Regions from separate parts of the Devosia sp. SL43 genome, predicted to be linked through region 3. Evidence: predicted binding sites of a transcription regulator. Region 3 holds the regulator's gene; each other region holds the start of a gene.
The links. Region 3 encodes LexA, which represses DNA repair genes until DNA is damaged. Its sites were predicted from a motif close to TGTTCNNNNTGTGTTCNG; they were not measured.
Positions count from the first base shown of each region.

Region 1 (5,117 bases), 1.8 Mb from region 3:
TCGGGTAAAGTCGCGGAAGCCGGAGGCCGAGAACTTGATGACCTCGGACTGCGTCGCCGCTTCGAGATCGGCCACCGTACCCACGATATTATAGGCAACCAGGTGCGGGATATGGCTGGTGATGGCCAGCACCATGTCGTGGTGCCCGGCATCCATCACCTCGACCTGGCTGCCCATGGCGCGCCAGAACCCGGCCAGCTTCTCGGTCTTGGCCGCATCGACTTCGGCGCCGGGCGTCAGCACGCACCAGCGACCGGCGAACAGCTCCGGGAAGCCGGCGGAGGGGCCGGAATGCTCGGTACCGGCGATCGGATGGCCGGGGATAAGGCTGACGCCAGCGGGAACATGATCGGCCAGAACCTTGACCACATGACCCTTGACCGAGCCCACATCGGACAGGATGGCGCCCGGCTCCAGCGCTGGAGCGATGGCCTGGATCACCGCTTCATAGGCGCCCACGGGCGTACAGATGATGACGAGATCGGCGCCACGCACCGCCTCAGCCGCGTCGAGCGTATAGACATCGCCCAAGCCAAGCTCGCGCGCTTCGTCCAGCGTTTCCTGCTTGCGGGTGGCGATGGAGATGACCTCGACCAATCCCTGCCGCCGCGCTGCCAGCGCGATGGACGAACCGATAAGACCGATGCCGATAAGGGCGAGTTTGCGGAAATGGACGCTCATGCGATCTGAACCAATGCCTTGAGAATGCCGACGACGCCGCGCATCGCCTGCTCGGAACCGATGGAAATGCGCAGCCCATGCGGGATGCCATAGGATGCCCCGATTTCGCGCACGATCAGCCCGCGCTCCATCAGCGTATTGAAGGCCAGGGCCGCATGTTCCGCATCGGGGAACAGCACCATGACGAAATTGGCCTGGCTGGGCACCACATGCATGTGGTTGGAATCGAGCTCCTGGGTGATCCAGTCGCGCCATTCGGCATTGTAGACCTTGAGCCGTGCGGTGAACGCGACATCGCGCGTGGCCGCCGCACCGGCCAGCTGCGCCGGCAGGTTGACGTTGAACGGCCCGCGAATGCGGTTGATGGCGTCGACCACATGATCAGGCCCGACCATCCAGCCGATGCGCGCCGCCGCCAGCCCCATCTTGGAGAAGGTGCGCACCATGACGACATTGCTCGCCTCGCCGACAAGGTCGAGGCCGACCGAGTAGTCGGCAGCGGTGACATATTCGGCATAGGCGCTGTCGATGACGAGCAGGATATCGGGTCGCAGACCGGCATGCAGGCGGCGGACTTCGGCATCGCTGAGATAGGTGCCGGTGGGATTGTTCGGATTGGCCAGCCAGATGACCTTGGTCTTGTCGGTGACCGCCGCCAACAGCAGGTCGACATCGGCGGTGTAGTCGGTCTCCTCGACCATGACGATCCTGGCGCCTGCCGCCTTGGTGATGATCGGATAGACCGAAAAACCGTAGCGGTTCATCACCGCCTCGTCGCCGTCGCCGAGATAGGTCTGGGCCAGCAGATGCAGCAGATCGTCCGAGCCGTTGCCGCAGACGATCAGCTCGGGATCGATGCCATGCACCTCGGCCAGCGCCGTGCGCAGGATGCGCGAGGAGCCTTCGGGGTAGATTTCGAGATGCTCGGCGGCCGAACGGAAGGCTTCGATGGCCTTGGGGCTGGCGCCTAGTGGGCTTTCATTGGCCGACAGCTTCACCGCATTGCTGCCTGGCGCGCCGGACTTGCCGGGCAGGTAGGGCGCAATATCGAGAATGCCGGGCTGCGGAACGGGACGGATATCGTCGGACATGATGCCAATCTGGGCGGAAAAACCGCGCGGACCATAGTCAAACGGACGCCAGATGGCAAAGCGGTTCTATGCGCAGAAGTTCTTTGGCACGCGGGACATCCCGGCACACCCCCTCATCCGCCCTTCGGGCACCCGCGAGGGGAGAAGGCGACGCCCAAGATATCTCAGTCGGGTCCCCTTCTCCCCTTGCGGGAGAAGGGGACGCGCAGCGCCGGATGAGGGGGGTGGCACAGTCCCCGGAACCTCGGCTGTCTCGCATTGGGACGGTCAACCAGGTTTATTCTCAATTTGTCGCGGCAAGACCCAGTCTGGCCGGACGTCCAATCGGCAACATGTTGAAAATCTTCGACCAGAGTTCGTTTACGTTGTGGTTACGAAGCCGCGGATTCGACCGAAATTTACTGTCTGTTAGCGGAGTTGAAGGGCCCAATATCGGGTCAGGGCCAAACGCAGGCGCACATTTCTCGCCTAGTGGCTTGCCCGATAGAATCGCCACCAGCCCTAGCCGTGAACGAACCCGCATTTGTTGATTCTCGCCGATTCGGTTCCGTTTCGTTCCGGTCTCGTTCTCAGCGTTAACCACGGTGACAAAAGCGTCGCATTTGCTGTCCTTTCTTGGGACAAGCTATCCTGGCCCTCGCAACATCAGCCATCACCTCCTACATTGGCGTCGATGACCTTTCCGCCCGCCCAATCGGTCAAGGCGATTCTTGGCCCGACCAATACCGGCAAGACCTATTTTGCCATCGAGCGCATGCTGGCCCATCCCACCGGGATGATCGGCCTGCCGCTGCGGCTGCTGGCGCGCGAGGTGTATCAGCGCTGCGTCGAACGCGTCGGCGAGCAGGCGGTCGCCCTGGTGACGGGCGAAGAACGCATCGTTCCGGCCAAGCCGCGCTACTGGGTCTGCACGGTCGAAGCCATGCCTGTCGATATCCGCGTCGACTGCGTCGCCATCGATGAAGTCCAGACGGCCATCGACTTCGACCGTGGCCACGTCTTCACCGACCGCATCCTGCATGCGCGAGGGATGCATGAGACGCTGTTGCTCGGGGCTGCCACCATGGCGCCTGTTATCAAGCGGCTATTGCCGCATGCCGATATCATCGATCGCCCGCGCTTCAGCCAGCTGACCTATTCGGGATCAAAGAAAATCTCGCGCCAGCCGACGCGCTCGGCAATCGTCGCCTTCTCGGCCAAGCAGGTCTATGCCATCGCCGAACTGATCCGCCGCGAGCGCGGCGGCGCCGCCGTGGTGATGGGTGCGCTGAGCCCCCGCACCCGCAATGCCCAGGTCGAGCTCTACCAGAATGGCGATGTCGATTTCCTCGTGGCCACCGACGCCATCGGCATGGGGCTCAACCTCGATATTCATCACGTCGCCTTCGCCGATGACAGCAAGTTCGACGGTCGCATGAGCCGTGATCTGACCCCGGCAGAGATCGGCCAGATCGCCGGCCGCGCCGGCCGCCACTCGCGCAATGGCACCTTTGGCGTGACCGGCGGCACCGAGGGATTCGACGAAGAACTGGTCGTCCAGCTCGAAACACACGACTTCGATCCGATCAAACTGCTGCAATGGCGCAACAATCAGCTTGATTTCAGCTCGATCGCCGCCTTGCAGCATAGCCTCGATGCGGTACCCGAGCATCGCAGCCTGACCCGCGTGCCCATGGCCAAGGACCAGCATGCCCTGGAGTTCGTGTCGCGCAACGAGGCCGGGCAGTTGGCGCGCGGCCTCGATGGGGCGCGCCTGCTGTGGGAATGCTGCCAAATCCCGGATTACCAAGGGATTTCGCCGGCAAACCACGGCGAAATCGTCACCCGAATTTACTCGGACTTAGTCAAGCGCGGCAAGGTCGACGCCGATTGGATTGCCGAGCAGGTGCGCTTTTGCGACAATACGAGCGGCGATATCGATACACTGAGCAACCGGATCAAGCAGGTTCGCACCTGGACCTTTGTCGCCAACCGCAAAAACTGGCTTGCAGACCCCGCTCATTGGCGCGAAAAGACCCGGGATATTGAAGATCGGCTGAGCGATGCGCTGCACGAGCGCCTAACCCAGCGGTTCGTCGACCGGCGCACCAGCGTGCTGCTTCGTCACCTGAAAGACAAACGTATGGCATCTCCCGAGATCAATGAGCGTGGCGAAGTGCGGCTGGAAGGCCATCTCATCGGCACGCTTGAAGGCTTCCGCTTCACCATCGCCCGCAACGACGCCGACGCCGACGTCAAAGGCATCCGTGCGGCGGCCGACCACGTCGTCTCGCCCGAAATCCACAACCGGGCTGACCGGCTGGCCGGCGCGCCCAACGAGGAGATCGTGCTGGCGACCGACGGGCGCCTGCGCTGGAAGGGCGATATCGTCGCCGAGGTGATCGAGGGTGACAGCCTCTACCGTCCGCGCATCCTGATTCTGGCTGACGAGACCCTGACCGGCACAGACCTGGAGCGCGTGCAGGACCGGCTCAACCTCTGGCTGCGCCACCACATCAATACCGTGCTCGAAAGCGTCATGGCGCTTGAGGCTCCTGCCGATATCGAAGGCGCCGCCCGCGGCATCAGCTACCAGCTGTTCGAGCATCTGGGGCTCATCCCCCGCAATCAGGTCTCCGACGAGGTCAAGAATCTCGACCAGGACGTGCGCGGCAAGATGCGCAAGCTGGGCATCAAGTTCGGCGCCTACCACATCTACCTGCCGCTCTCGCTCAAGCCCGCCCCGCGTGAGCTGGCGCTGATCCTGTTCGCGCTCAAGCATGGCGGCATCCGCCAGGCTGGCGTCACCGACATTCCGCATATCGTGCTGAGTGGTCGCACCAGCTTCGTGGTCGATCCCGAAGTCGATACGCGGCTTTACGAGATCGCCGGCTTCAAGGTGGCCGGCAAGCGGGCCGTGCGCGTCGATATCCTCGAGCGCCTGGCCGACATCATCCGTCCGCTGATCGCTCTCGATCCGACGCGCCACCAGGGCGAGTTGCCCGCTGGCGCCGCCGAGGGCAATGGCTTCCGCGTCACGGTGGAAATGACCTCGCTACTGGGCTGTTCGGGCGAAGACTTCGCCTCGATTCTCAATTCGCTGGGCTATCGCGTCAAGCGCATCCCCAAGGTCGCGGCGCCTGCCGTAGCGGCGGAGGCATCGGCCGAAGCGCCGGCGCTCGAAGAGATGCTGAGCGAGAACCCAATATCGACTGATGCCGTGGACGAAGCGCCGGTCGAGGCAACCATTGCGCCCGAAGCCGAGGTGCTGGCGACCGAGATACCAGCCACGACCATTGTCGAGGCTGCGCCCGAGACGGCCGAATCCGCGCCCGCCGCTCCGGCTGAGCCGGAATTCGACGAAAT
Region 1 covers NZ_CP063401.1:2,301,237-2,306,353, forward strand. Annotated here, with positions in the region: gene IM737_RS11265 (prephenate/arogenate dehydrogenase family protein) at 1-681, opposite strand, end outside; gene hisC (histidinol-phosphate transaminase) at 678-1,772, opposite strand; gene IM737_RS11275 (helicase-related protein) at 2,446-5,117, shown strand, end outside.
Region 1: the regulator LexA is predicted to act here: its motif matches at 2,326-2,343, upstream of IM737_RS11275 (helicase-related protein).

Region 2 (5,117 bases), 440 kb from region 3:
CAATTCAACCGACCAGCCCAAACCGTTGCCGGTAGGCTCGCCCATCGCAACGACACGGACCTCGTCGCCATACTTCTCGCCGAACAGTGCGCGCGCGCCCGATTCCTTGGCCTCTTCAACACCCATCAGTCGCGTCTCGACCGGGGTGTTCTGGAGGATAATGGTGTTGGCGATATCCTCGACCTCAGCCAGCTCCTGATCGGTGACCGGCTTGGTATGGACGAAGTCGAAGCGCAGGCGGTCGGCGGACACCATCGAACCCTTCTGAGCGACATGGTCGCCCAGCACGATGCGCAGGGCTTCATGCAGCAGATGCGTCGCCGAGTGATTGGCCCGGATGGATGACCGCCGTCCGTGATCGACGGTCAGCGTCAATGGCAACGCGAGCTTGATGGCACCCTGGGTAACCCGGACCTTGTGTGCAAAGACGCCGTGATGCTTCTGCGTCTCGGTGACATCAGCAGCAACGCCCTCGCCCTTGACCACGCCGGTATCGCCGACCTGGCCGCCGCTTTCGCCATAGAACGGCGTCTGGTTGAGGATGATGAAGCCTTCCTCACCCACAGCCAGCGTCTCGACCATCTGGCCGCCACGGACCAGCGCCGTAACAACGCCTTCGGCAACCTCGGTTTCGTAGCCAAGGAATTCGGTCGGGCCGACCTGGTCGGCCACTGCAAACCAGACCTTGTCTTCACCCGCTTCACCCGAGCCCGCCCAGCTCTTGCGCGCCTCGGCCTTCTGCCGCGCCATGGCATCCTGGAAGCCGGACAGATCGACATTGATGCCGCGGTTCCGCAGGGCGTCCTGGGTCAGATCGAGTGGAAAGCCATAGGTGTCATAGAGCTTGAAGGCGGTGACGCCTTCGAGCATGTCGCCCTGCTTCAGATCGACAGTCGCGTCGTCCAGCAGTTGGAGGCCGCGGCTCAGCGTCTTGAGGAAGCGGCGTTCTTCGAGATGGATGGTTTCCTCAACCATGGTCTCGCCGCGCACCAGTTCCGGATAGGCCTGGCCCATTTCGCGGACGAGCGTCGGCACGATGCGGTGGATCATCGGCTCCTGCGCACCCAGCAGCGTCGCGTGGCGCATGGCCCGGCGCATGATGCGGCGCAGCACGTAGCCACGCCCCTCGTTGGACGGCAGCACGCCCTCGGCGATCAGGAAGCTCATCGACCGCAGGTGATCGGCAATAATGCGAAGCGAGGCCAGCGGCCCTTCCTCGATACCCTTAAGGCTGGTGCCGGTCTGATGGGCCACGGAATCGATCAGCGTCTTGAACAGGTCGATTTCGTAATTGTTGTTAGTGCCCTGCATGACCGCGGCAACGCGCTCGAGCCCCATGCCGGTATCGACCGACGGCCTGGGCAGCTTGGTGCGGCTGCCATCGGGCGCCTGCTCGAACTGCATGAAGACGAGGTTCCAGATCTCGACGAAGCGATCGCCGTCTTCTTCAGGCGATCCCGGAGGGCCACCCCAATACTTGTCGCCGTGATCGTAGAAAATCTCCGAGCACGGACCACAGGGACCGGTATCACCCATCTGCCAAAAATTGGACTTGGCGCCGAGACGAACAATCTTGTCTTCGGGGAGACCCGCGATCTTCTTCCAGAGTTCGAACGCCTCGTCGTCGTCCTGATAGACGGTAGCGCTCAGCTTTTCCTTGGGAAGGCCCCATTCCTTGGTCAGCAAGTTCCAGGCGTATTCGATCGCCTGATCCTTGAAATAGTCGCCGAACGAAAAGTTGCCCAGCATCTCGAAGAAGGTGTGGTGACGCGCGGTGAAGCCGACATTGTCGAGATCGTTGTGCTTGCCGCCGGCGCGCACGCTCTTCTGCGCGGTGGTGGCGCGCGAATAGTCGCGCTTCTCGACGCCGGTAAAGACGTTCTTGAACTGGACCATGCCCGAATTGACGAACATCAGTGTCGGATCGTTGCGCGGCACAAGCGGGCTCGACGCGACGGCTTCATGACCATTGCGGGCAAAGTAATCGACAAAGCTCGAACGGAGGTCATTTACGCTGGTCATGTCAGGCTTTCATTCGGAAACTGGCGCCGCAGCGCCGCAGAACAGGTCGGCTGGCTTTCTATCCCGTGGTTTGCCGGGATGTCCAGCATTGCGGCGGGATTGGGGTGGCGACAGGCCCAACAAACAAAAGAGGCATCGCTTGCGCGATGCCTCAGGCATTCCCTGCATGGGAGGCAGTTTTTATTCGTCGTCGCTACCAGCGTCGTCATCGCCGCCTGCCACCAGCAGCACTTCGCCGAGGAGGCCCGAGCTTTCGCGCACCCCCTGCTCAATGGTTGCTGCAGCCGCCGGATTGTCCTTGAGGAACTGGCGAGCGTTCTCGCGGCCCTGCCCCATGCGCTGGCTATCGTAGGAGAACCAGGCGCCTGACTTCTCGACGACACCGGACTTGACGCCCAGATCGAGAAGCTCGCCGGTCTTGGAAATACCCTCGCCATACATGATGTCGAATTCGACTTGGCGGAACGGCGGAGCCAGCTTGTTCTTGACCACCTTCACGCGGGTCTGGTTGCCAACGATCTCTTCGCGATCCTTGATGGCGCCGATGCGACGGATATCGAGGCGAACCGAGGCATAGAACTTGAGCGCGTTACCGCCGGTCGTGGTCTCGGGCGAGCCATACATCACGCCGATCTTCATACGGATCTGGTTGATGAAGATGACCAGGCACTTGGACTTGGAGATGGACGAAGTCAGCTTGCGCATGGCCTGGCTCATCAGGCGGGCCTGCAGGCCCGGCAGTGAGTCGCCCATCTCGCCTTCCAGCTCGGCGCGAGGCGTCAGTGCCGCCACCGAATCAACCACCAGAACGTCAATGGCGCCGGAGCGGACCAGAGTATCGGTGATTTCGAGGGCCTGTTCGCCGGCATCAGGCTGCGAGATCAGCAGGTCATCGACGCTGACGCCGAGCTTGCGGGCATAGATGGGGTCGAGGGCATGTTCGGCGTCGACGAAGGCGCAGATGCCGCCAGCCTTCTGGGCCTCGGCAATCACATGCAGCGCCAAGGTGGTCTTGCCCGAGCTTTCCGGCCCGAAGATTTCGACGATACGCCCCTTGGGCAGCCCGCCAATGCCCAACGCGATATCGAGACCAAGCGAGCCGGTCGAGATCGACTCGACTTCGATGGACGATGCCTCGCCAAGGCGCATGATCGAGCCCTTGCCGAAATTGCGCTCGATCTGGCTGAGCGCCGCGGCAAGTGCCTTGTCCTTATCCATCGATCCACCTTCAACTACACGAAGCGGCGCGTTAGCCATCTAGTCTCTCCTTATTCCACGCTCTCGGAGGCTGCGCAACGCGCCGACGCCTGATGTGGCCATGCATTGAATGTGCCCTATTTGTTCTCATCTTGTTCCGGAACTGTCAATGCACAAAATGAGAACATCCTGCCAGATCATGTCAGCAGGACCGCGAGAATCATGCTTCCGTCGATAAGTATGATTTTTGGGCTTGCGTCTGGGGGGCATGTTGCGTTTTATGCCAGCCAATTCGGCCCTGTCGGGCGCCCAGCGGAGGAGCCCCGCCATGAATCTCATCCAATTCTTCGACACCAACGGTGAACGCGCGGTTGCGGCTGTCGAAGGCGGCACCGCCCGCAAGGTCAACGGCGCGACCAGCGTTTATCAGCTGGCAACCGCAGCGGCTGCCGGCAATGGCGGGCTGGCCGCCTTGATCGCATCGCATGGCCTGGGCGAGACGGTCGATCGCGCCGCCATCCTGGCCGATGGCCGCATGCTGACGCCAATCGATCATCCCGATCCCGCTCACCTCTATGTCACCGGCACCGGCCTGACCCATCTCGGGTCCGCCGCGACGCGCGACGCCATGCACAAATCGGCCGGAACGAAGGTCGAGGAAAACCTGACCGATTCCATGAAGATGTTCCGGATGGGCGTCGAGGGCGGCAAGCCGGCGGCTGGCCAGAAGGGCGTGCAGCCGGAATGGTTCTACAAGGGCAACGGCTATTCGGTGATCAATCCGGGCCAGGCCATTCCCTCGCCAAGCTTCGCGCTGGATGCGGGCGAGGAGCCCGAGATCGCCGGCATCTATGTGATCGACCAGAACGGCCAGCCACGCCGGCTTGGCTTTGCGCTGGCCAACGAGTTCTCCGACCATGTGACCGAGCGGGTGAATTACCTGTTCCTCGCCCATTCCAAACTGCGCGCCTGCTCGTTCGGGCCGGAGCTGCGCGTCGGCGATCTGCCCAACCATATCGAGGGCATGTCGCGCATCTGGCGCGACGGCAAGGTGCTGTGGGAAAAGCCGTTCCTCAGCGGCGAGAACAATATGAGCCACACCATCGCCAACCTCGAATATCACCACTTCAAGTACGACCTGTTCCGCAATCCGGGCGACGTGCACGTCCACTGCTTCGGCACGGCGACCCTCAGCTTTGCCGACGGCATCAGCACCAAGCCGGGTGACGCATTCGAGATCGAAGAAGCCCAGTTCGGCGCAGCTTTGCGCAATCCGATCCAGGTGCAATCCGAGCATCCGATAGTCGTAGGCAACCTCTATTAGCTTGAAGCATCGCCACTAACATGTCAGTTATCCCTCGCTCCGGGAGGGATAGTATGACGGCTCGTACATTCGAAAAACGCCGCGTTGGACAGACCGCGCTTGAGGTCACCACGCTGGGGCTGGGCGGCGCATCGCTGGCCGGTATTTTCAGCGCCGTTCCGGCCGATCAGGCCCGGGCCACTGTACATCACGCCCTTGATGCGGGGATAAACTACGTCGACACGGCACCCCAATATGGGCTGGGCCGGTCTGAGCACCTCGTTGGCGACGTGTTGCGCGAGCGTCGCATCGATGCCGTGCTTTCCACCAAGGTCGGCCGCCTCCTGGCTCCCGTGGTTGACGGACAACAGGACAAGGGCGCCTGGGTCGATCCCCTGCCCTTCAATCAGGTCTATGACTATTCCTACGATGGCGTGATGCGCTCGTTCGAGGACAGCCTGCAGCGGCTGGGGCTGGCCAGCGTCGACATCGTCTATGTGCACGATATCGGCGTTGCCACCCATGGCGTGGAAGGCAACAGGCCGCTGTGGAAGCAGCTCGAGACCGGCGGCTACAAGGCACTGCGCGAATTGCG
Region 2 covers NZ_CP063401.1:983,135-988,251, forward strand. Annotated here, with positions in the region: gene alaS (alanine--tRNA ligase) at 1-2,022, opposite strand, end outside; gene recA (recombinase RecA) at 2,203-3,279, opposite strand; gene araD1 (AraD1 family protein) at 3,548-4,543, shown strand; gene IM737_RS04910 (aldo/keto reductase) at 4,597-5,117, shown strand, end outside.
Region 2: the regulator LexA is predicted to act here: its motif matches at 3,362-3,379, upstream of recA (recombinase RecA).

Region 3 (5,117 bases):
TGGCCCAGGCCCGCATCGTCGCCCGGCCCGAAACCGTCGCCACCATCATGGCCGGCGGCCTCAAGAAGGGCGACGCTCTTGCTGTGGCCCGCATCGCCGGCATCATGGCCGCCAAGAAGACATCCGACCTGATCCCGCTCTGCCATCCCATCCCCCTGACCAAGGTCAGCGTCGAGATCGAAGCGGATGGCACCGAGGCGATCCTGATACACGCCACCGCCGAAACCACAGGCCAGACCGGCGTCGAGATGGAAGCGCTCGTCGCTGCCTCCACGGCTGCGCTCACGCTCTACGACATGGCCAAGGCCATCGACCGCGCCATGGTGGTGACCGACATCTGCCTGCTGGAAAAATCCGGCGGCAAGTCTGGCGACTTCGTCCGCGCATGAGCCTGCTCCCGGTCGACGACGCCATCGCCGCCATTCTTGACCGAGTGCCGACGTCGCAGGCGGAGACAGTACCGCTGACCGAAGCCATCGGCCGCGTCCTGCTCGAGCCCGTCATAGCCACCCACGACCAGCCCCCCTTCAATGCCAGCGCCATGGACGGCTACGCCATGCGCGCCGCCGATGTGGTGGACGGGCACCGCCTCGCCGTCATCGGCACCTCGCAAGCCGGCATGGGCTTCGAGGGCACCGTCGAGCCCGGCCTGGCCGTCCGCATCTTCACCGGCGCGCCGCTGCCAACCGGCTCCGATACCGTGATCATGCAGGAAGAAGCCCGCGCCGCCGACGGCTTCGTCAGCTTCACCGCCCCTGCCCGCCTTGGCCACAGCGTCCGCCCTAGGGGTAACGACTTCGCTACCGGTCAGGAACTGCTCGCTGCCGGCACCCGCCTCACCCCCATGCAGATCGCCGTGGCCGCCGCCGCCAATGCCGCCCACCTCACCGTCGCCCGGCGGCCGCGCATCGCCATCCTGGCCACCGGCGACGAACTCGTGCTCCCCGGCTCCCCCCTCGGCCCCGACCAGATCGTCGCCTCCAACAGCATCGGCCTCGCGCCGCTCCTCGCCCCCTATGCGGAAGAGATCGTCGACCATGGCATTGCCCGCGACGACCGCGATCACCTCCGCGCCAAGTTGACCGCCATCTTCGCCACCGAGCCCGACATCGTCATCACCACCGGTGGCGCCAGCGTCGGCGATCACGACATCGTCCAGCAGCTGCTCGTCGAACTGGGAGTCGGCGTCGATTTCTGGCGCATCAACATGCGCCCGGGCAAACCGCTGATGTTCGGCACCCGCGGCAAGACGCTGATCTTCGGCCTGCCGGGCAATCCCGTCTCGGCCCTTGTCACCGCCCATGTCTTCATCAAGCCGGCTTTGCGGCACTGGCTGGGCCATGCCGAACCGCAAGCCTGGCAGTTGCCGCTGGCCAGCCCGACGCCGCCCAACACCGCCCGCCGCCACTTCATGCGCGCCCAGCTCGTCCACACGCCCTCGGGCCCCGAGCTGCAGCCCATCTCCCAGACCGATAGCGGCCACACCTCGTCCCTAGCCCATGCCGACATGCTGATCGTCCAGCCGGAAAACGATCCCGGCCAGGCCGCCGGAACGATCGTCGAAGCCCGCCCCATCGACGCCTTCTGATATCGGCGGCATCTACTACGCGGTGTTTCTTGGGATATTGCAGAACATAACTAGAACAAGTATAACTGTTCTGCCTACGTTCCGATTCTCTCCCCGAGGGGCCCATGCTAACGCGCAAACAACACGAGCTGCTGATGTTCATCCACGAACGGATGAAGGAAAGCGGCATCCCGCCATCGTTCGACGAGATGAAGGATGCGCTCGATCTGGCGTCCAAGTCGGGCATTCACCGGCTTATCACGGCGCTGGAAGAACGCGGCTTCATCCGACGCCTGCCCAATCGGGCGCGAGCCCTCGAAGTGGTGAAGCTGCCGGACTCGATGAACCCGTCGCTCGGCGGCCGCAAGGCGCGCTTCGAGCCATCGGTGATCGAAGGCAATCTGGGCAAGGTGGCGTCACCGCCATCCCGCGTGACATCCATGGACGACTATGCCCGTCCGATCGCCATTCCGGTCATGGGCCGCATCGCGGCCGGTACGCCGATCGAGGCCATCCAGACCCATTCGCACACCATCATGGTCCCACCCGAAATGCTGGGATCAGGCGAACATTATGCGCTCGAAGTGCGCGGCGACTCGATGATCGACGCCGGCATCTTCGATGGCGACACCGTGCTCATCAAGAAGCAGGACGCTGCCTCGACCGGCGAGATCATCGTCGCTCTCGTGGATGATGAGGAAGCCACCCTCAAGCGCCTGCGCCGCAAGGGCAATACGGTTGCCCTCGAAGCCGCCAACCCGGCCTACGAAACCCGCATCTTCCCGCCTGATCGGGTCAAGGTCCAGGGTCGGCTGGTCGGGTTGCTGCGCAAATATTGATGTAGAAAGGCAAGGCCACGCACCAGCGTGGCCTTTTTGTTTGCCTAGTCCCGCGCATCCGGTGGCGGCACGTCTGAACTGACCTTGCACTCGATCAGCCACACATCATAGACGGCATGGTCGACCGCATTCAGCGCCGGGCTGTCGGCGAACATCCAGCCGGTGAAGATGCGCCTGGATGTGCCGGTCAGGCTGCGCTGGTCGACTTCAAGAAAGGCCGACACACGCTGGGTCTCGGTTGGCGGGCGGCTGTAGCAGGCCCGTGGCGTGATCTCGAGCGCGCCGAACAGCACCGTCTCATCGATATAGACATCGAAGCGGGTGATGCGGCCGGTGATCTTGTCGAGGCCGGCAAAGGTCGCCACCGGGTTGGCGATCGGCTGCGCCATAATGGGAACGACAAGGCCAGACACCGCCAGCGCTGCCGACAGCGCCAGGCCCTTCAGCATTGAAAACGGGGCGATGCGGCGCAAGGCGCCGTCCTTATTCCGGCGACCAGGCGTCGTAATCGCCGGTCACGCGCGGGCGCTCGCCGGATTTGAGCAGGCTGCCTTCCGGGCGATAGGCGGCGGCCGTACCGGTCAAGTTGGCCTCATGCGGCTTTTCCCAAGCCTTGGCGACATACTTGGCCTGGCTGGGAACGACGTCCGTGCGGTGGTGCATCCAGCCGTGCCAGCCCGCGCCAATGGTCGAGGCATCGGCATAGCCGGCATAGGTCACATAGCGCCGGTCGGCCTTGCGATCCTGGTAGTATTTGTTGCCGAACTCGTCGCTGCCGACATAGTCGCCGAAGCGCCAGATCCACAGCCGCGTCCCCCAGGTCTGCCCGCTCCACCAGGAGAAGATTTCAGTGAGGAACTGGGTGATACCGGATTTGGCCAATTGTCGATTCCGCCGTCGAGATATTCGAGTTGAGGCGGTTTAGCATGGTCGCTCCCGTCAGCATAGGGCCGCCGGGATGGTGTGATCCGGAAATCATGCCTGCAATCTCAGTCGCCCCATGACCTTGGCCGGTACGGTCAAGTCTGCGACAAGGCAACACGCACCTGGGAGGCAATGATGCAGGGTATCGAGCTGTCGCGCCACTTCTACGTCGATGTCGTCTGCCCATGGCTCGACGCAGCTGCCCCTAACCTCCAGCATGCGGCCGCGCTGATCGGCTACGGTTCAGAGCTCCTCGGCTTTGACGACGAGATGTCACAGGACCACAATTGGGGCGCCCGGGTGCATCTCTTCCTCTCGCAGGATGACTTCGATGTGCATGCCCATCGCTTGGTCGATGCTTTCACCACCGAGGCGCCCAGGCAGTTTATGGGCGAGCCGATCCAATGGCGCAGTCGGCCCCATCCCGCGGCCAGCGGACGCTGGGCCGCAGGCGCGGTAGAGCACGGCCTCGAAATTCACACCATCGAGGCGCGCCTTGCCGGGGGTCTGGCCCTTGAGTCCGTGGATTCGATCACGCCGCTGCAATGGCTCGGCCTGTCCGAGCAACGCCTTCTCGGCTTCACGGCGGGTGCCGTCTTTCATGACGATGGCGACCGCCTCGGCAAGGTCCGTTCGGCCCTGTCCTACTTTCCCCGCGACATCTGGCTGTACAAGATCGCCTGCCAGTGGCGCCGCATCGGCGAAGAGCAGGCCTTCGTGGGCCGCACGGGCATGGTGGGAGATGAAATCGGCTCCCGCGTCATCGCGGCCCGCCTGGTGCGTGATGTGATGCGCATGGGCTTTCTGCTTGATCGTCGCTATGCGCCCTACCCCAAATGGTTTGGCAGCGCATTCGCCAGGCTGCCCATTGCGACGACCCTGTCGCCCCTGCTGGAACGCGTCCTGGTGGCGCCCGACTGGCAGGAGCGCGGCGAGGCCCTGGCCGCCGCTTACCTCGCCTTGGCGAACCGCCAGCGGGCCGACGGCATCGGTGATGTGTTTGAGCCGGTCATTGGGCCGTATCACGAGCGTCCCTTCGCGACGATCAACGTGGACGAGATCGGCGCGGCGACGGCAAGACCAATCGAGGATCCCTTCCTCAAAGCCCTCCCCATTGTCGGCTCATTGGACCAGGTGACGGACCTGACGCCTGTGATCGAAGACCCGGCCGGCGCACAACGGATGATGCATGCTCTGCTTGGCCCTTCTTGAGGGGAAATAGTTTGATGGGGACCGATTCCATCGTTCGCCTCGCCCCTATGTTGCCAGCCCGGCTGGCGCATCTGGCGGACTGGTCCTGGCATCAGGTCACGCTCGGCCGCTCCGATGCGACCGTCTGGCGCGCCGACAAGGGTGACGATCGGGTGTTTCTCAAGATTGCACCAATCCACCTGCTGAGCGAGATGCCCGGCGACATTGCCCGGCTGCAATGGCTGGCCACCGCCACGACCATCAAGGCGCCCCGTGTTCGCGAGGCCTTTGATGCGGATGGCTGCCACTGGTTGCTGATGAGCGCCCTGCCCGGCAGCGACCTCAGTCAATTGTCGGACCGGCCCGATGATCTGATCCTAGCCTTGGCGAGCGGCCTTCGCGCCCTGCACGACCTCGACATCGCCACCTGCCCCTTCGATCACGCCCTCGATGCCAAACTTGCAGCCGGCGCTGCCAATGTCGCTGCCGGGCTCGTGGACGAAACCGATTTCGACGACGCCTTCGACGGCTGGACCGCAACGGCCGTGCTCGACTGGCTGCTGGCACACCGACCCGCCGCCGAAGACCTCGTCGTC
Region 3 covers NZ_CP063401.1:541,945-547,061, forward strand. Annotated here, with positions in the region: gene moaC (cyclic pyranopterin monophosphate synthase MoaC) at 1-389, shown strand, start outside; gene IM737_RS20915 (molybdopterin molybdotransferase MoeA) at 386-1,588, shown strand; gene lexA (transcriptional repressor LexA) at 1,693-2,406, shown strand; gene IM737_RS02680 (DUF2155 domain-containing protein) at 2,451-2,879, opposite strand; gene IM737_RS02685 (NADH:ubiquinone oxidoreductase subunit NDUFA12) at 2,890-3,273, opposite strand; gene IM737_RS02690 (DUF4037 domain-containing protein) at 3,466-4,542, shown strand; gene IM737_RS02695 (APH(3') family aminoglycoside O-phosphotransferase) at 4,557-5,117, shown strand, end outside.